One region of the Polaromonas sp. CG_9.11 genome, then DNA from elsewhere that is predicted to be linked to it. Evidence: predicted binding sites of a transcription regulator. Region 1 holds the regulator's gene; each other region holds the start of a gene.
What was found. The regulator sigma-54, encoded in region 1, starts transcription at its own class of promoters, with help from an activator protein. The targets are predictions, from matches to a motif close to TGGCANGNAANCTGCTTT.
Positions count from the first base shown of each region.

Region 2: pedF (cytochrome c-550 PedF) is a predicted target of sigma-54. The motif match lies at 1,897-1,914, and genes of this name have one in related genera.
Region 3: IWX85_RS09530 (2Fe-2S iron-sulfur cluster binding domain-containing protein) is a predicted target of sigma-54. The motif match lies at 2,128-2,145, and genes of this name have one in related genera.
Region 4: IWX85_RS01960 (PQQ-dependent catabolism-associated beta-propeller protein) is a predicted target of sigma-54. The motif match lies at 1,237-1,254, and genes of this name have one in related genera.

Region 1 covers NZ_JADOVE010000013.1:115,048-119,880, forward strand. The annotation lists gene IWX85_RS12380 (class I SAM-dependent RNA methyltransferase) at 1-943, opposite strand, end outside; gene IWX85_RS12385 (RNA polymerase factor sigma-54) at 1,189-2,739, opposite strand; gene lptB (LPS export ABC transporter ATP-binding protein) at 3,035-3,832, opposite strand; gene lptA (lipopolysaccharide transport periplasmic protein LptA) at 3,837-4,478, opposite strand; gene IWX85_RS12400 (L,D-transpeptidase) at 4,680-4,833, opposite strand, start outside.
Region 2 covers NZ_JADOVE010000002.1:31,445-36,277, forward strand. The annotation lists gene IWX85_RS01885 (DUF779 domain-containing protein) at 1-296, shown strand, start outside; gene IWX85_RS01890 (ABC transporter substrate-binding protein) at 356-1,273, opposite strand; gene pedF (cytochrome c-550 PedF) at 1,373-1,861, opposite strand; gene IWX85_RS01900 (sigma-54-dependent Fis family transcriptional regulator) at 2,247-4,292, shown strand; gene IWX85_RS01905 (alpha/beta fold hydrolase) at 4,471-4,833, opposite strand, start outside.
Region 3 covers NZ_JADOVE010000009.1:83,653-88,485, reverse strand. The annotation lists gene IWX85_RS09540 (cytochrome c) at 1-955, opposite strand, end outside; gene IWX85_RS09535 (c-type cytochrome) at 952-1,731, opposite strand; gene IWX85_RS09530 (2Fe-2S iron-sulfur cluster binding domain-containing protein) at 1,768-2,091, opposite strand; gene IWX85_RS09525 (GNAT family N-acetyltransferase) at 2,227-2,748, shown strand; gene IWX85_RS09520 (hypothetical protein) at 2,729-2,980, opposite strand; gene IWX85_RS09515 (hypothetical protein) at 3,253-3,438, opposite strand; gene IWX85_RS09510 (YqjD family protein) at 3,695-4,051, shown strand; gene IWX85_RS09505 (DUF808 domain-containing protein) at 4,190-4,833, shown strand, end outside.
Region 4 covers NZ_JADOVE010000002.1:45,782-50,614, forward strand. The annotation lists gene IWX85_RS01955 (branched-chain amino acid ABC transporter substrate-binding protein) at 1-99, opposite strand, end outside; gene IWX85_RS01960 (PQQ-dependent catabolism-associated beta-propeller protein) at 138-1,175, opposite strand; gene IWX85_RS01965 (tripartite tricarboxylate transporter substrate binding protein) at 1,410-2,429, shown strand; gene IWX85_RS01970 (ATP-binding cassette domain-containing protein) at 2,435-3,163, shown strand; gene IWX85_RS01975 (hypothetical protein) at 3,363-4,004, shown strand; gene IWX85_RS01980 (chemotaxis protein CheB) at 4,050-4,833, opposite strand, start outside.

The DNA.
Region 1 (4,833 bases):
CATACGGCGGGTTCACCAGCATCACGCCGCCGGGCGCGGGCGGCATGCGCTGCAGCGCGTCGCCGCCGCGAAACTGCACGGCATGGGCCACGCCGGCGCGTTCGGCATTGCGCTCGGCAAAATCGACCATGCGGAAGGACACGTCGCTGCCAAACACCGGCGCGGTGGGCTCGGTGATCGCTGCTTCGGCCTGGTCGAGCAGGCCTTCCCACACGTGGCCCTGGAAAGGCAAATACTTCTGGAAGGCAAAGCGGCGGTTGATGCCCGGCGCGATGTTGCAGGCGATTTGCGCCGCCTCGATGGCAATCGTGCCCGAGCCGCAGCACGGGTCGTACAGCGGCACGCCTTGCTTGCACTGCCCTTCGTCGCCACTCCAGCCGCTGGCGGCGATCATCGCGGCGGCCAGCGTTTCCTTCAGCGGCGCGTCGCCCTTGTCCTCGCGCCAGCCGCGCTTGAACAGCGGCTCGCCCGAGGTGTCGATGTAGACCGTCACCGTGTCGGTGGTCAGGTGCACATACACGCGCACGTCGGGCCAGCGGGTGTCGACGCTGGGGCGCACGTCGTTGAACTTGTGCCGGAAGCGGTCGGCAATCGCGTCCTTGATCTTCAGCGCGGCAAAGTTCAGGCTTTGCAGCGGGCTGTGCTGGGCGGTGATTTCGACCTTGAAGGTCTGCGCGGGCGTGAACCAGACTTCCCAGGCGACACTGGCCGCCGCGTTGTACAGGTCCTGCTCGCTGCGGTAGGGGCCGTGCTGCAGCTCGATCAGCACGCGCTGGGCCAGGCGGCTGTGCAGGTTGAGCTGCAGCGCTTCGCGCCACGAGGCCTGCAGCTGGACGCCGGCACGCCAGGCTTTGCCCTCGATGCCGGTGATGCGCTGGACTTCGGCGGCCAGGAGGTTTTCGACGCCGGCGGCGCAGGGGAGGAAGAGTTGGAGTTGGTTCATGGTGTTTTCAGGTTGGGCTGCTGCGGCTGTGGACTGCAGGGGCAGTGTGCATCGGCTGGCGGACATGGCAAGGGCCGCCCTCGGTATCAGCCCTCACCCCCGCCCTCTCCCAGAGGGAGAGGGCGTAAGAAAAGGCAGCAGCACGGTCTTTGCGCACCCACAAATCTTTCCCGGCTGGCTCCTTCTCCCTCTGGGAGAAGGCAGGGATGAGGGCCAGCGGACATTGCAAAAGGCGCATGGCCTGTTCAGAGTGCCTTGCGCAGATTGGTCGGCGCAATGCGCAATGCCTCGCGGTATTTGGCCACGGTGCGGCGGGCGCATTCAATACCCTGCTCCTTGAGCATTGCTGAAATCTGGCTGTCGCTGAGCGGCTTTCTGGGGCTTTCGGACGCCACGAACTGCTTGATGAGTGCGCGCACGGCGGTGCTCGATGCATTGCCACCGGTTTCGGTGCCCAGCCCGGAGCCAAAGAAATACTTCAGCTCGAAAGTGCCGAAGGGCGTGCCCATGTACTTGGCCGTGGTGACGCGCGAAATGGTCGATTCGTGCAGGCCCAGCTCGTCGGCGATCTCGCGCAGCACCAGCGGCCGCATGGCAAGATCGCCGTGGGTGAAAAAATTTTTCTGCCGCTCGACGATGGCGTTGCTGACGCGCAGGATGGTGTCGAAACGCTGCTGGATGTTCTTGATGAACCAGCGCGCTTCCTGCAACCGCTGCTGCAGCGCCTGGCCACCGCCCCTGCCGCCGTGCTGCCGCAGTGCGCTGGCGTAGATGTCGTGGACCCGCAGCCGGGGCATGACGTCGCTGTTGAGCGTGACCTTGAAGCCCCGGCCGGACTTGACGACCAGAACGTCGGGAACGACCAGATTGCGTTCCACATTGGCAAACCGGCGTCCGGGCTTGGGGTCGAGCCGGGCGATCAGGCCGATCGCGCCCTTGATGGTGTCTTCGGTGCATTTGCACAGGTGCGACAGTCGCTTGACATCGCGCTTGGCCAGCAGTTCCATCGGCTGCTGGCAGATCGCCATGGCGGCGCGCGACTCGATGCTGTTTTTGCAGTCGAGCAGCTGCAGTCGCAGGCATTCGGCCAGGGTACGCGCGCCGACGCCGCCAGGCTCCATGTGCTGGAGCAGTTGCAAGGCGATGGCGAAGGGCTGCTCCAGTTCTTCGGCCTGCTCCGGGTTGCCGCTGGCCAGTCCGGCAGCGAGTGACGCCAGGCTGTCTTCCAGGTAGCCGTCGTCATTGAGCGACTCGATCAGGAAGTGCAGGGCGGCCCGGTCGAGTTCGGACAGCCGCAGGCCGAGCGCCTGCCGGTGCAGGTGGTCCTGCAGCGACACATGGGCGCCGGTCAGGTCGGAGGCTTCGACGTCGCTGTCGTCCAGGTTGTTCTTGCGCGCCGGCGCGTCGCCGCCCCATTCGCTGTCGTCGGGCAAAGACTCGACCGAGCCATCGCCTTCCCAGCTTTCTTCCAGCGCCGCCTCGGTGCCGGCCTCTGCCGTGTTTTCAGACTCTTTTGATGTGCTGGCGCTTGCTGTGTCTGTATTTGCAGCTATTGAATCTGTAGCAGACTCGAATTCACGGCTGTCCTGGCTGACCGGGGTGTCGGTGTGCTCCAGGCCAAACTCCTCGCGCGGCGCGCTGTCGTCCGCCAGTTCGAGAAAAGGGTTTTCGTCGAGCATCTGCTCGACTTCCTGGCTTAGCTCCAGCGTCGAGAGTTGCAACAGCCGGATCGACTGCTGCAGCTGTGGCGTGAGCGCCAGGTGCTGCGAGACGCGAAGGGACAGGCCTTGTTTCATGAAGATATAGCCCCCACGCTCCCCGCTGCGCGTGGTTCGCTGCCCCCCGAGGGGGCTGCCCCGCCTGCAGTCCGGCAAAGCCGGTCCTGCGGCCGGTACTGGGGCTGGCGGGGATGCCCTGCCGTCCCACCTGATGTATCCAGCGATGCTAGGCGCAAGATTGTCACAGGCGCGGCTGGCAACCTTTCCCGCTCGTGCAAGTACCGGCCGCGGAACTGGCTTTGCCAGGCCGCAGGCGGGGCAGCTCCCCCGGGGGGCAGCGCAGTACATAAAGTGACAAGCGTGGGGGCCATTGCTACATCTTGAAGTGTTCGCCGAGGTAGACCCTGCGCACATCGGCGTTGTTCACGATCTCGGCCGGCGTGCCGTTGGCCAGCACGTGGCCGTCGCTGATGATGTAGGCGTGGTCGCAGATGCCCAATGTTTCGCGCACGTTGTGGTCGGTGATCAGCACGCCGATGCCGCGCGACTTGAGGAAGCCGATGATGCGCTGGATCTCGATCACGGCAATCGGGTCGATGCCGGCAAACGGCTCGTCCAGCAGGATGAAGCGCGGCTGGGTGGCCAACGCGCGGGCAATCTCGACGCGGCGGCGCTCGCCGCCTGACAGCGACAAGGCCGGCGAGTCGCGCAGGTGGCTCACGCGCAGGTCGTCGAGCAGCGCATCGAGCCGCGACTCCAGCTCGGCGCGGGCCAGCGGCTTGCCGGCGGCATCGCGCTGCAGCTCCAGCACGGCGCGCACATTTTCCTGCACGCTGAGCTTGCGGAAAATCGACGCTTCCTGCGGCAGATAGCTCAGGCCGAGGCGCGCGCGCAGGTGGATCGGCATGTGCTCGACCGGCTGGCCGTCGATGGAAATCTGGCCCGCGTCGGCGCGCACCAGGCCGACGATCATGTAAAACGACGTGGTCTTGCCCGCGCCATTCGGGCCCAGCAGGCCGACAACCTCGCCTTTTTGCACCGACAGCGACACGTCCTGCACCACCAGCCGGCTGCCGTAGGACTTTCGCAGTCCCTGCGCGACCAGGCTGCTGGGTGTGTCAAGGCGGACTGCGCCCTCCTGCGGAGGAACCGTTTCAATCGTTCGATTCATGGGGTCAGGGGGCTTTCGGGGCTGTGCCGGTGCCCAGCGTGGTGCTGGGGCGTAAAACGGGCGCCGGTCCGCTGGCCGGCGGCGCTGCCGTGGCGCCCGTCGCAGGGGCGCGCGGCGACAGCATGGCGCGGACCCGTCCGCCAGGGTTTGCCGCAGTGGCAGTTTTCGCGCCGGCATCAACGGTGAACACGTCGGTGTTGTTGTCGTACACGATCAGCCCGCCGGTGGTTTCGTCGCTCAGCGTCGCGCCTTTGAACCGGCGCACCACGGCGCGTTTGATGAACTTGACCAGGTCGGCGCGGCTGTCGTATTCGATGCGTTCGCCTTCGCCTTCGATGTATTCATCGACGCCGTCGCGCTTCTTGCGGTAATAGGCAAGCTTGCCCGGCGCTGCCGTGGCCACGGCCAGCTGGTAGCCCTCCGGGTCCTGACTGACATCGACCTGCGCGCCCCGGATGATGGTCGTTCCCTTGGTGATGACGACGTTGCCGGTGAAGACACTGGTCTGGTTGAGGTCGTCATAGCGCAGGGAATCCGCCTCGGCATTCATCGGCTTGTCGCGGTCGGCTCTTTCCGCCGCGGCCGGAAGCACGGCACCCGCTGCCAGGATGGCAGCCAGGAGAAGAGGGAAAAAAGGGGTTTTCATGAGGCACGGTTCTTGCGGGTGATATTTTTTCAATTGTAGCCATGCCGGCAGGGCCAGAATCCTCTAGAAAATAATCGGTATTCCCCCCTGGTCGCCAGTCTTGACTTGCACTGGCAGCCGCCGCTGAAACTAGCCTTCTTCAGATCTTGTGGCGAGCAAGCGGCCCTGCTGCGAAAAGCGTGCTTCCCGACAGCAAGCGCATCACCTGAAACCGTGTGCTTCCGGCAGTATCGGATGTGACTGGCTTGCAGCTTGCAGGCGCACACGCTCTCCGACGTCGTACGAGCCGAAAACTTCACGCGCCGAACGGGTTTCGGGCAGCACATAAACAATGCCGTCCGTTCCGGTGAAAGCA
Region 2 (4,833 bases), on a different contig from region 1:
GCTGCTGCGACAACAGCGCGGCCAATTGCTATTTGCCGGGCGAGATCACGATAGGCGCGGGTGATGTCTTCCTGGGCGAGATCGGCGGTGCGCGTTTTTACATCGGCAAGTCGCAGTATGCGTACTGGAAGCACACGCAGCTGATCATCGACGTCATCGACGGGCATGGCGGCACGTTCTCGCTGGAAGGCCCCGAAGGCAAGGCCTTTCACACGCGTTCACGGGTGTTCACTGAAGCGGAGCTGGAAGAAATCGAAAAGCAGGATGCCGCGCCGTCGGGAGGGCAAGTGTCTTGACGTGAAAACAGCAAAGCCGGCGCTGCGGTCCGCCGCACCGGCTCACGCAGCGCAGGGCTTCAGGGTGCGGTCAGCGTCATGCCGCGTTTCTGGAACATGGCCAGCAGTTCGCCATTGCTGCGTAATTCCTTGAAGGCCGCTTCGATTGCCTGGCCCAGGGCCTTGTTGGCTGCCTTGATGGCCAGCCCGAGCGGCCAGCCGTTTTCAGGGACGCCTTCGAGCGGCAGGCTGGTGAGCGCCAGGTGCGACGGCCGGGGCTGGGCCTCGGCCAGTGCGGCTTCAGCCTGCGAGCGCAGCACATAGGCGGCGGCCGCCTGCCCTTTGATAACGGCTTGGGCCGCCTCGACGCCCGAGGGATAGAGGCTGACCTGCGTGCGCAGCATACCGCCCTGCTGGCCCATCAGCACGCTGGCCAGGCCGGTGCCGCGCTCCACCGCCAGCTTGTGGCCTTTCAGGTCATCCGGCCCCCTGACCTGGGGCAGCGTGCGCGTGTCATGCAGCAGCACCTGCACCTGGCGCATGTAGGGCGCAAAGATCAGCGCCTGCCGGTTTTCCTGCATCAGGTATTTGTCCACCGGCACATGCAGCATGATGTCGGCCGGTCCATAGCCCAGGTAGTGGCCGCGCCAAACCATGTTGCGCAGATCGTCGTTCATCCGCTCGCCCGCATCAAACGGCAGCAGGGCCAGCTTGAGCTGCATCTGCCGGGCCAGCGCGCCGGCCAGGTCAATGTCCAGCCCCTGCATGTCGGCGGCGGGGCCGTCCGAAAACGGCGCGTTGTCCTTGTAAACGGCGACCTTCAGCACACCGCTGGCACGGATGCGCGCCAGGTCGGTCAACTCGGTTTGCGCCTGCGCCTGCGCCAGCGGCAGTCCCAGCGACAGCAGCAGCGCCAGGCTGCGCCGGCGGTCAAGGCCGCGTGCCGGCAGGCGGTCGCGGCCGGGGTCCGGGCAAACGTCGGGATTCGAAGAAGTCATGGTGTGGGCTTGCCTTGGGTCAATTGAAAAGTGGCCTGGATTCGCCGGGGCCGCCTGCGGCGCGCGCTTGTCGGCACGTGTCAGTCCGTCCTGCGGGCATCAAGGCTCGCGCCGGGTTTCCAGGTAAGTACGGATCGACCAGATGGCTTCCTGGGTCAGCGTGCCTTCGAACGGCGGCATGTAGACGCGTCCGTCGCGCGCCCGTCCGCGCCGCACGGTGGAGATGAAAAAATCATCCATTTCCTTGAAGCAGGCGGATTTTTTGGCCGCGTCGGCCATGCCGGTGCACTCGCTGTCGAGCTTGCGCAGGTCCGGCGACATGCCGCCTGAGATGGCTTCCAGCCCATGGCAGCGCGCACAGTTCTGGTTGTAGGCCGAGGTGCCGATGCGCAGCGCTTCCTTGTTGGCCGGACCGGTGCTGTAGGGGTTGGCGTCCCGCCATTTGTCGCCGAGCGGGGGCAGCGTGTGCGTGGCCACCGACTGTGGTGTGACATCGCCATGCGCCATGGCCGCGCCAGTCCAAAGCGCGGCCGAAATGCACAGGACCCTCCAAAACCGCTTGAGAATTGAGGATGAAAAGGCTTTCATTGACATGTGCTCCAGTTGATGCGTGATGGCCCCTATCAGCAATAAGCAAGCCAACACTTTCAGGGTTAACTGCATGGTCATGTTTGCCAGTGGAGTGGCGCTGAAAAGGCTGTCAGGGCAAGCCGCCGCCGCAGCCACAGCGGCGCCGTCAAGTGTTTCGATATGGAACACTTTCGCCGCGGCTCCAGTCACCGAAAAACACAATAAATCCTTTCGGATCAAGGGTTTATGCCGTTGCATACCCCTTGTGTCATGTTTCAGAATGCACTAGCTCAAGCATTCAGTCATCCGGAAAAACACTGGTGGGCGGAATGCAAGGCAACCACACCGAAAGACTTGGCGCGTTGGTTTGCGCAGGTCGCACACAAAACTCAAGGAGAGGATGATGAGCATCCAGGCCGCCAGCTATTCGCCTTCCCGCACAGGCACCCCACCCGGCTACTGCGAAATGGTTGACGAAAGGAAGCGAACGCTGATTGAAGCGTCTCACCAGCGGTCACAGTCCTTCGGCATTGCCACTTCCGACCAGCTTGATTTTTCTCCGCCCACCCGGATCGTGCTGGCGCAGACGATTGAGGAGAATCGTTTTTTGCTGCTGCATGCCGCGCCGGCCATGGAAACGCTGTATGAGCAGATCGCCAACACCCACAGCATGGTGTTGCTGACGTCTGCCAGGGGCGTGGTGCTGCATTCGCTGGGCGACAGCGACTTTCTGGAAAAGGCCTCGCAGGTGGCGCTGACGCCCGGCGTGGACTGGTCCGAAGGCAGCAAGGGCACCAATGCCATCGGCACCGCGTTGCGCGAGGAACAGCCCATCATGGTCCACGGCGGCGAGCATTACATGAACGCCAACAAGTTCCTGACCTGCTCGTGCGCGCCCATCATGGACCCCTACGGCCAGCTGATCGGGGCGCTGGACGTGAGCGGCGACCACCGCAGCGTGCATCAGCACACCATGGCGCTGGTGCGCATGTCGGCGCAGATGGTCGAAAACCACATGTTTGCCGACATCTTCCCCAAGGCCGTGCGCATTCATTTTCACAGTCGGCCCGAATTTATCGGCACCCTGGTCGAGGGCATCGTGGTGTTTTCCCACGACGGGCGCTTCCTGTCGGCCAACCGCAGCGCGCAGTTCCAACTCGGCTTGCCCCACAACGCGCTGAAGGTGCACACCTTTTCGTCGCTGTTCGGCATTGCCATGTCGCATCTTTATGAACTCTGCCGGGGCGGCCTGCCCCGGCTGCATTCGCTGTGCCTGCACAACGGGGTGACGGTGTCGTGCCGGGTCAAGATCAAGCAGGGCATGCAGTGGTTTGCGGGCCACGACGTAGGGCCGGCGCCCGATGCCGTGCAAGGCCTGCCGGCCGGCCAGGGCAGCAGCCAGGCCGCCACGGCGCGCAAGCCCCAGCTGTCCACGCTGCGCTACCTTGACACCGGCGACGCGCAGGTGTCGGCGGTGATCAGCAAGCTGCGCATGGTGCGCGGGCGCGACATCCCGATCATGATCCTGGGCGAAACCGGCACCGGCAAGGACCTGATGGCGCAGGCCATCCACGGCGACTCCGACCGGGCCGGCAAACCCTTCGTGTCGGTGAACTGCGCGTCCATTCCCGAAACCCTGATCGAGTCCGAGCTGTTTGGCTACGAGGACGGCGCCTTCACTGGCGCTCGCAAGAAAGGCGCGGTCGGCAAGATCCAGCAGGCCCATGGCGGCACGCTGTTTCTCGATGAAATAGGCGACATGCCCAAGCATCTGCAGGCGCGCCTGCTGCGCGTGCTGCAGGACCGACGTGTCAGCCCGCTGGGCGCCGGCAAGGAAGTTGACGTTGACATCGCCATCGTTTGCGCCACCAACAAAAGCCTCAAGGACATGATCGCGCGCGGCGAGTTCCGGGAAGACCTGTACTACCGGCTGAACGGCCTGGTGGTGCGCCTTCCGGCGCTGCGCGAGCGCACCGATTTCGACCTGGTGGTCGCCAAGATCATCGCCAGCCTGTGCGACAAGAACCCGAAGATCGGGCTGACGGCCGAAGTCCAGGCCATGTTCCGCGCCTACCACTGGCCCGGCAACTTCCGCCAGCTGCACAACCTGTTGCGCACCGCCGCGGTCATGGTCGGCTGCGAGGGCCTGATCGAGCGCCTTCACCTGCCCGACGACTTTCTTGAAGAAATGGCGCAACAGCCAGCCGGCCAGCCGTCGGCGAATTCGGCTGCCGCCAGCGCCGGGCCGGAGCTGCTGGCTGCTGCGGTGCCTGGCCGGCCGGTCTGTAAAGCCGCCGGCCACAGCCTGCAGGATGTCGCCCTGTCCGCCATGGCCCAGATGCTGCGCCAGCACCAGGGCAACGTGTCGGCTGCGGCCAAGGCGCTCGGGGTGTCGCGCAACACCATCTACCGCAAGAAAGACCAGCTGCCGCCGGACGTCTGGAACTGATGCCCCGCAGCCGTCCTGCGCTGCCCGGGGGGCGGTCAGAGAAAAATCACCTGGGCTTTCCCCAAGGCACTTGACTTTTTTGCTACCCAATTCATGGCTTCCGACGCATGCCGGGCATGTGCCAGAGGCCTGTTTGATGCCAACAATGGGGTTGCCTGCTTAAAACGCCTATGGCCTGTTACGTCCGCGCCTGGCGGACCACTTTTGCCAGCGTGTCGCGCAGGCCCGGCTCGTTGGCCAGATGGCCTGCCAGCGGCCAGTGCGCCCGGGCCAGTCCGTTGCGCAGCGCTTCCTGCATCGCCACCCAGCGGCGACTGTTGGCCGGTGGACAGACCGCGTCGAAGCGGCCATGTACCCAATCGCTCGGAATGCACTGCACTGCCAGGCCGCGTACGGCACTGTCCAGGCCGCCCGGGCGCACAAAGCCCTGGTGCCTGAGGTAATGGCCCTGAATCCGGAATTTCTGCCAGCCACTGTGGTCAGCGCGGCTGGTGCGTGGCTGCTGCAAACCGGCCAGGCTGCGCCGCTGCTGGCGCCTGAG
Region 3 (4,833 bases), on a different contig from region 1:
CCAAGAACGGCGTGGCAGGGCGGGGCGGGGCGGTTTTTTCAGGCAACGGGCTAGCGCCGGGAAGCGCCTTGAGGTAGGTGGCCATGGCGCCCAGGTCCTGCTCTGTCAAGTGCTGGGTGCTGCGCAGCACCACCTCAGCCATCGGTCCGCTGACCGAGGCGCCCGGCGCCACGCCGGTCTGGAGCAGTTGCACGACGCGCTCCTTGTCCCAGTCGCCAACGCCGGCTTCGTGCGCAGAGGTCAGCGACGGCGCGTACCAGTTCTGCATCGGGATCAGCCCGCCGGCCAGTGCCAGGTTCTGGCGGCTCCCGCCCAGTGCATTGCGCGGCGAATGGCAGGCGCTGCAGTGGCTCAGGCCATTGGCCAGGTAGGCGCCCCGGTTCCATTCGGCATTGCGGCTAGCGTCTGGCTGGTACACGCCCGGCTTGAAGTACAGCGCGCGCCAGACCGCCAGCGCGGCCTGCGAGCTGAAGGGAAAGCCAAGCGTGTGCGGCCGGTTCGGCTGGTTCACCGCTGGCTGGCTGCGCAGGTAGGCAAAGATCGCGTCCGAATCCTCGCGCGTCACCTGGGTGTAGCTGGTGTACGGAAAGGCCGGGTACAGCAGGCGGCCGCTTTTGGAGCGGCCGTTGTGCAGGGCGCGCCAGAAATGCGCCGGCGACCAGCTGCCGATGCCGGTATTGGCATCGGGCGTGAGGTTGGAGGTGAACACCGTGCCGAAGGGCGTCGGGATGCCCAGCCCGCCGGCGTAGCTGGCGCCGCCACGCGCCGTGTGGCAGGCCATGCAGTTGCCTGCGCGCGCCAGGTAGGCGCCGCGCGCGATCAGGCTGTCGGTGGGCGCAAAAGCCGCCGTGGCCCTGACATCGGACTCGCCCTGCACATTGAGCGCCCAGATGGCGGCGGCAGCGCCCAGGGCCAGTACCGCAATTCCCAGTGTCCATCGGGCGGTGGTCTTCATTTCTGTGCTTTCTTTTCAGGCATGTCGGCGACCGGCAGCGGCGCACTGCCACAGCGCAAGGGGTCGTTGCCGGGCGCTGCGGCCGGCGGTGCGCTGGCCGGATGGGTATCGGCCGGCAGCGGCTGGGCAGCGACCCAGCTGGCCACCGCATTGATGTCTTCCAGACTCAGGCGGGACACGATGTCCCGCATGCAGTCGGGCGCATGGGCTCGGCGCTGGCCGGCCTTCCAGGCGCCCAGCTGCGCATTGAGGTAGTCGCGCGGCAGCCCGAGCAGGCCCGGCACCGCAGGCACCACGCCGGTCATGGCCTGGCCGTGGCACTGGATGCACGCGGGCAGCCTGCGGTCGCTGTCGCCCTGCATCACCAACTGCTGGCCCCGGCGCAGCACGGCCGCTGGCGCCTGGGGTGGCAGCGGCGCAGGGTAGGGCACGTCCAGGCTGGCGAAATACTGCGCCATCTCCAGCAGGTAGACGTCGCTTAGCGGATCGATCAGCCCGGTCATCAGGCCGTAATGGCGACGTCCTTCACGGAAATTGAGCAGCTGGTTGTACAGGTAGCCTGCCGGCTTGCCGGCCAGTCGCGGGTAGTAGCCGTCGGGTGCGGCGCGGCCTTGCGGGCCGTGGCAGGCGGTGCAGGCCAGCGTGCGCTGGGCCATGGTGTCTTCAAAAGGCGGGGCGGCAGCGGCCGCACGGGCGCCGGTGGCCAGCAAGCCGCAGCCTAACAGGAGGGGCGCGGCAAGTCGCCGCGCCAGGGATTGCAGTCGGGTCGTCTTCATGGGGGAATCATGCCTTAGCCTGAAGGTGCTTGAAGATTAGAAAATCGATTCAATCACCACATCGGATGCCGGATACGCCACGCAGGGCAGGATGAAGCCGTCGCGTTTTTCATCCCGGCTCAGGCCCGGCCAGTCGATGCGGTACACCACCTGGCCGCTGACCAGCCGGCACAGGCAGGTGCGGCAGGTCCCGTTGCGGCATGAACTGTCTCGCAGCCACACGCCGGCCTGTTCGGCGGCGAGCAGCAGCGGCAGCGCCGCAGGCGCTTCAAACCCTGTGCCGTCGCCTGCGACACGCGCACTGAAGACCGGGCTGGCTGGGCCGGCCGGTGCTATTGCAGTCGGTTTGCGTTCTGGCATGGCGTGTTGGGACGAACAGATTGCGGTGCAAGGCAAAAAGCTGAATTTAACCCAATCCCTTTGGGCACCGATTCGAATTGCGCGACAATCCGGCCTCCCGCAGCCTTCCCCTGACTTTCACAAGCGATTTTTTCTATGTCCAGCTATTCCGTCCGTCCTGCCGTTGCCCGTGATGCCAAAGCCATTGCCGAAATTCATGTTGCTACCTGGCAAGCCGCCTACAAGGATTTGATGCCCGAGGACTACCTGGCCAAGATGACGGTGGACAAGCGCCAGGCCTACTGGCGCGAAGCGATCGAGTACAGCGAGCCGCAGGTGCTGGTGGCCACGGAAGGCGAACAGATCGTCGGCTTCGTCGGCTTCGACCGTTCTCGCGATCCGAAGACTCGCTCCACCGTGGGCGAGATCTGGGCTCTTTATGTGGCGCCCGAGCACTGGAGAAAGGGCGTGGGCCTGCAGTTGTGGGACGGCGCCCGCGATGGCTTGAAGGATGAAGGCTGCACGCAAGTCACCCTGTGGGTGCTGCTGGGCAACGAGCGCGCGCTTGAGTTTTGCGAACATGCCGCCGGTTTCAAACGCGAAATGACGTCGCTGAAGACGGTTGATTTCGGCAGTGTGAAACTCGAAGAGTTGCGCCTCAAGCGGGCCGTGGACTGACGCCAGCCGCTGGAGTTGCCAGAGCTGCTGCAGGTCGGCCGACGGTTTGCGACTGCAGTATCTGGTGGTCGGCGTGACGTCCCGTGGCTTCGTACAGCGCCTGGCGTTCAATCCAGGCACGAATCACCGTTCCCAGCCCGGCAAATGCACAAAACGGGTCAACGGTTTGCGCCATGGCACTTGCCGCCACTGATGCATACAACTCGCCTTGCGTCGCAGGTGCTGCGGTCACGCGGGAATGATCAGCGGCAGACCTCACCGCGTCTTTGGCGGTGGCGGTAGCGGGGACGGTATGCAAATAGCGCCGACTTGTGCAGGCTGCGGGCTGAACTGGCAGATCATCTTCCCCAGGTCAGCTTCATCCGTGTGATCAGGGACCTCGTCTTTTTATCGTAAGAGCATCGTTTCCATGCGGGGGCAACGATGCTCATCAGCGCTTATTTTTAATCTGGCGCTTTCATGCAAGGGGCAATGCTACGCAAAGCCTCCGCGTCCGTTCGCACGTCAGGTCGGTACCGTGACCTCGCCTTCTTCGTCCGGAATCAGCGGCGCTCCCTGGTCGGGATTTACCGGCAGTTCCAGGCCTTCTTCGTCTTCTTCGGCCTCCTCGCCCGGCCCCATGCGGTGCAGGGTGTGGCGGGCAGCGCCTGCGGGATGGCGCAGAAAGGCGGCATTGGAAAAATGTTGCATGTTGGTTTCTCCGGTGATCAACGCAACCTGGCACGGTGGTGCCACGCGTCATCTGTGGATTATTGGCCCAAACCAGGCTCAGTTTCGGCCGGGCAGAGTTTGTCTTTCCTGTCCTACAAGGGCCTCCTGCGGCGCCGTACATGCGGTGAAACGCCGGGACCCTTAAAATTAACTTAGAAACATTTATTGCTTAATTTCTGTACGGCATCGACTGCCGGCCTGCGTCAAAATCTGCTGAATTTTTAAAGGAAACAAGATGGAAAACTCGACTTCATATCCTGGTGATCAAAACTCTGGCTCCACTGACAACGGTGCGCTCAAGCGCGGCGTGGAAACGGCAGGCTCGGCGTTGCACAGTTCCATCGACAAGATGGTGGACCCGGCCCTGGACGCAGTGGGACGCGTGACCAGCGTGGCGCATGACGCGGTCAATCGGCTTTCCAGCGGTGCAACCCATGTGGCTGACCGTGTTTCAGAAAATGCCACGCGGGTTTCCGAGGCTTCAGGGCGTGCGGTGGAGTCTTCAAAATCCTGGATCCAGGACAAGCCGCTCGAAGCCGTTGGAATGGCACTGGCGCTGGGATTCATTCTCGGCCGCCTGACGGCGCGCTGATCAAGACCGGGCGCGGTTACCCGGAAAAAAACCGCCTGATGGCGGTTTTTTTCCGGAGATGATCCTGTAACGTTTTTTCTCCATTTCCCAGGTCTTTTTTTTCCAACCCTGGCATGCCACCGCACGCCCTGAAAACCCATGGCCACCAGTCTTCTTGCCCTGATCGATGACATTGCCAGCGTATTGGACGATGTGGCCCTGCTGTCCAAGGTGGCGGCCAAAAAAACTGCTGGCGTGCTTGGAGACGACCTGGCCCTGAATGCACAGCAGGTTGCAGGCGTCAAGGCGGAGCGCGAATTGCCCGTGGTCTGGGCGGTTGCCAAGGGCTCTTTCGTCAACAAGGCGATCCTGGTGCCAGCGGCGCTGGCGATCAGTGCATTTGCCCCTTGGCTGGTGACGCCGTTGCTGATGGTCGGCGGCGCTTTCCTTTGCTACGAAGGTTTTGAAAAGCTGGCCCATAAATTCATGCATAGCCCCGCAGAGCAAGCTGCCGAGCATGAAAAGCGGGTCAGTGCGCTGGCCGATCCGGCGGTGGACCTGCGTAAAGTGGAAAAAGACAAGATCAAGGGCGCGATCCGCACGGACTTCATCCTGTCGGCGGAGATCATCGCCATCACGCTCGGCACGGTGCAGGACAGCCCTTTCACCACCCAGCTGGTGGTTTTAAGCGGTATCGCCGTGGTCATGACCGCCGGGGTCTATGGATTGGTGGCTGGCATTGTCAAGCTTGATGACGGCGGGCTGTACCTGAGCCAGCGGACGGGCGCCGGGGCGTGGACCGG
Region 4 (4,833 bases), on a different contig from region 1:
GCCCGACTGGCTGACGACCGCCACCGTGACGGGGAGGGGTGCCGCCAGGGTCGCCATGGGCAGCCCGCCCAGCAGACATACCCCGGCAAGTGCCGTCACTCGCCGCCAGGCGCTTCGCATGCCGTGCGCGCGAGCCATCAGGGCTGCACCAGCACGCTGTGCGGCACGCGCCCGGCCGCCACGCTGCGCACCGCCTTGCCGGCGGCGGTATCGATCAGCGTCATGTCGTCGGACAGTCCGTTGGCCACATAGACGGTCTTGCCGTCCGGATGCACGGCCAGGCCCCAGGCGCGCTTGCCGACCAAAATGGTGTTGCGCACCTGGCGGCTGGCCCGGTCCACCTCGGCCACATGGTTGGCCCGCCCCAGCGCTACCCACACCGTTTTTCCGTCGGGGCTCAGCGCCATGCCCACCGGCGTGATGTCGCTGGCGCGCATGCCCTTGACCTTGAACTCCAGCGTGTGTTTCACGGTCTGGTCCTCGGTGCTCACAATGCTGACGCTGGCGCCCAGTTCGTTGCTGACCCACAATTCCTTGCCATCGGCGGCCAGCACAAAGCGCCGGGGACGGTTGCCGACGCGGATGTTCTTGACCACCTTTCGCTGCGCGATGTCGATCAGGTGAACCACGTTGGCCACTTCGGAAGTGACGTAGGCATGCTTGCCATCGGGCATCAGCAGAATGCCCTCGGGCTCGCCGCCGGTCTTGACTTCAAACAGCTTGGCGCGGGTTTGCAGGTCGTAGGCGGCCATGACATTTTCGTCTTCGATCGAGACATAGGCGGTCTTGCCGTCAGGGCTCAGGTCGAAAATTTCCGGGCTGTCGCCGAGTGCCACCGTGCCGGTCATTTTGCCGCTGGCCAGGTCCACCAGCCCCATCTGGTTGCTGTCGCCGCAGGACACGTAAATCTGCCGGTGGTCCCGGCTGAACTGCATGTGGCGCGGGCGCTTGCACACGTCGATCGCCGCCAGGCGCAAGCCCTGCGTGTCAAACACCTGGATGCTGTTGTCCTTCTCGCTGGAGACATACACGCGGTTGGGCGTCGGCGCAGGCAACTGGGCCTGCGCCGTTGACAGGAAGGCGCTGGCGGCGATGATGGCGCCCAGCGCCAGCGACCAACGCAGAAAGCGAACCTGCCGGCAGATTTCCGGGGACTCGGAAGCAGTGGGGTACATCGGTTTTTGTCTCGCATGGGTGAAATAAAAGGAGCATTCTTCGGGATGCACTCAAAATTTGAAAGCAAAATCGAGGCCAAAAGCAGGGGCACGCTTGTTGCTTCATCTTACGTTTTTAACTGTTGCGGGTTCGCTGGATTTAAACCCGTTGGCCTGCCGGATGTCATGCCCTTGTGGCCACCTTCACTTTCGTCCGCAGGCCATCATGCGCCAGATTTGTCCAGGCCTTCCTGCATGAACCGACGGCAGTGGCTCGGCCGTCACCTGGCAGTTGGCATGGCAGGGCTGGCCGGGCTGGCCAACCTGCCGGCAGCCGCTTCGGCTGCGGCCAGCCAGATGCATGACGCGCCCGCCGGCTGGCCGCTCAAGCCGCTGACGCTCATCGTGCCGTGGCCGGCCGGCGGCGCCACCGACCTCACGCTGCGCGTGTTGTGCGAGGAGGCCGAGCCCCTGCTGGGCCAGCGCATCGTCATCGTCAACCGGCCCGGCGCCGGCGGCACCCTGGTGGCGCCCGCGCTGAAGGCCGCCGAGCCCGACGGCCATACCCTGGGCCAGCTGCCCATCACGGTGTTTCGCCATGCGCTGATGAACCCGGTGCCCTGGGACCCGGTCCGGGACCTGATGCCTATCCTGCAGGTGTCCAGCACCACCTTCGGCCTGCTGGTGCCCGCCGACAGCCGCTGGGCAAGCCTGGCGGAAATGCTCGACTGGGCACGCCAGAACCCGGGCGCGCTGCTCATGGGCTCCACCGGCATCGGCACCACGGCCCACCTGGCCATGGAAGAAATATTGCTGGCGCAAGGCATCACCTATGTGCATGTTCCCTACAAAGGCACAGCCGACCAGATGCTGGCCGTGGCCTCGGGCCAGCTCATGGCGGGCGTCAATTCAACCGGTTTTGCGCCCTGGCTGGACCAAGGAAAGATGCGCCTGCTGGCCGTTTTCTCGGCGCAACGAAGCGCCCGCTGGCCCGGCGTGCCGACGTTCAGCGAACTGGGTTTTCCGCATTCGGTCTACACCTCGCCCTGGGGCCTGGCGGCGCCGCGCGGCACGCCTGCGCCTGTCGTGAAACGGCTGCATGATGCGTTCCGCACGGCGATGCACAGCGAGCGGCACAAGGCGGCACTGGCCCGTTACGATCAGAACCTCGACTACCTTTCGACCCAGGCCTATGCGCAAGCCATCCTGAACACGGTGGCGCATGAAAAGCTCCTCTTGCGCCGGATGAACCTGCTGGCGGTACCGGCCATTTGAAATCCATGAACCTTCCTTTACTCCTTTCCCCGCCTCTGCTGGAGGCGCGCGACCTGCACAAGTCCTATGCGGGAAAACCGGCGCTCCAGGGCGTCAGCCTGCAATTGTTCCCCGGCGAAATGGTCGCCCTGCTGGGCCCCAACGGCTCGGGAAAATCCACGCTGATGCAGCTGCTGACCGGCCTGTTCAGCCCGGACAGCGGACACATCGAGGTGTTGGGCTGCAACATGCGCACCCATGCGAGCCGAGCGCTGGCCGGGCTGGGCGTGGTGTTCCAGCAAAGCGCGCTGGACCTTGACTTGTCGGTGCAGGCCAACCTGTTGTTCCACACCGACCTGCATGGCCTGCCGCGCCGCATCGCGCGCGACAGGATTGCCGAGGCCCTGGCCGGCATGGAACTGGACGGGCAGGCCGGCGCCGTGGTGCGAAGCCTGTCGGGCGGCACACGGCGCAAGGTCGAGCTGGTGCGCGCGCTGCTGCACCGGCCGCGCGTGCTGCTGATGGATGAGGCCACGGTCGGCCTGGACCCGGGCTCGCGGCGGCAGTTGCTCTCGACGGTCCGAAACCTGGTGACCGAAAGCCACGTCGCCGTGCTGTGGGCCACACACCTGATGGAAGAAATCGAAGTCGCCGACCGGCTGCTGTTCCTGCAAGCGGGCACGGTGCGTTTTGACGGAGGCAGCGACGCCTTCAAGGCGCAGTTTGCAGGCGATCCGGTGATGGGAAAAGGTTGATGCGCCCTTGAAAGCGCCGGTTCCGGGGTTTTGATGGCGGCAAATGCCCGTTGCTTCGCACACGCAGGGCGAGAAACAGGTTAGGGGATTTTGCTCTTGAACCGAAGGCGCGCCTGCCGTAACGTGCAGGGGAGCTTTCCCCTTTTGCAAAACCGCTTTTCTCAAGAAAACATCCATGCCCCCACGTTTGAAAATCGCCATGCTCGCCTCCAGCGTCATCCTGGCCGCCTGCGCGCCCCTGCCCTCGACGCCGCAAAGTACGATGAGTTTCTTTGTCACCAGCGCCAATCCGGGCCAGGGCGGCGACCTTGGCGGCCTGGCCGGTGCCGACGCCTATTGCCAGAAGCTGGCTGCGTCGGCCAAGGCCGACAACAAGAACTGGCGCGCCTACCTCAGCGCCGCGCCGAGCGCTTCAAGCCCGGCCGTCCATGCGCGCGAGCGCATCGGCCGCGGCCCATGGCAAAACGCCAGTGGTGTGGTGGTGGCCACCAGCGTCGAGGACCTGCACGGCCCGGCCAACAGGCTGAACAAGCAAAACTCGCTGACGGAAAAGGGCGGGGTCGTCAGCGGCCGGGGCGATACGGTCAATATGCACGACATCCTGACCGGCTCCACCCCGGACGGCCGGCTGGCCACATCGGCCAGCGACACGACCTGCGGCAACTGGACGAAAAGCGCAGAAGGCTCGGCCATCGTCGGCCACCACGACCGCGACGGCACCAACCCCGATCCGGTGGCGAACGTTTCGTGGAATGCGTCGCACGGCACGCGCGGCTGCGGCATGGCTGCGCTCAAATCCACCGGCGGCGCGGGGCTGATGTATTGTTTTGCTGCAAACTGAGACTGTGCCCGGCCACAAGGCCGGGCGTCCGGAAAAACCGGGTTCTCAGCCCTTGGCGGCGTGGCTGAAGAAGAGCGGGTCGAGCACCAGTTCGCGCAGCGGCTGAATCCTCTGTTCCGACTCCTCGGCCTGCTTGCACAGCCTGGCCGCCTCGTCGCCAGCGCCTGAGGTCTGCGCCAGTTGCGCCATCTGGCGCAGCAGCATGACCCGCTCTTCAACGGCGCGCAAGGTCGCCCACAGGCCGTTGTCGATGGCTTCGTTGACCTGGGCCATCAGGCTTTTGAGCGAAAACGCATGCCCGGTATGGCAGCGAAAGCGAACGATCGGACCTTCCTCGATCTGTACCAGCACGCCATGGCAATCGGGGCAGGTGTATTTTGAAACCTTGCCCAGGTCCATGACCCCGGCCTTGAGGGCATTGCCTTCCATGGTGATGTGGTTTTCCAGCGCCAGCTGCGGGTTGGCCGTTTGCACCATCTCGGGTGCAGCGGTGCCGACCAGCTCGCCCACCCTGGCGGCCAGCGCCTCCACCTTGCCGGCCAGATCGACCTGGACATGCGCGATGGCGCTTCGCGGCATGGACGAATGCATGGCCTCGTCGGGGTCCTGCACCAGCGCAACCCCCTGGTGGTCCTTGACGGCCCAGAGTCCGGCCGTGCCGTCGTCCAGCGCGCCGCTCAGGACCACACCGATGACGCGCGAGCCGAAGGCCGTGGCGGCAGAGCGAAACAGCACATCGATGGACGGCCTGGACCGGCCTTCCTTTGGACCCCGGCTGAGCCGGATGCCCTGCGGCGTGGCCATGAGGTGGCGGTCGGCCGAGGCGACA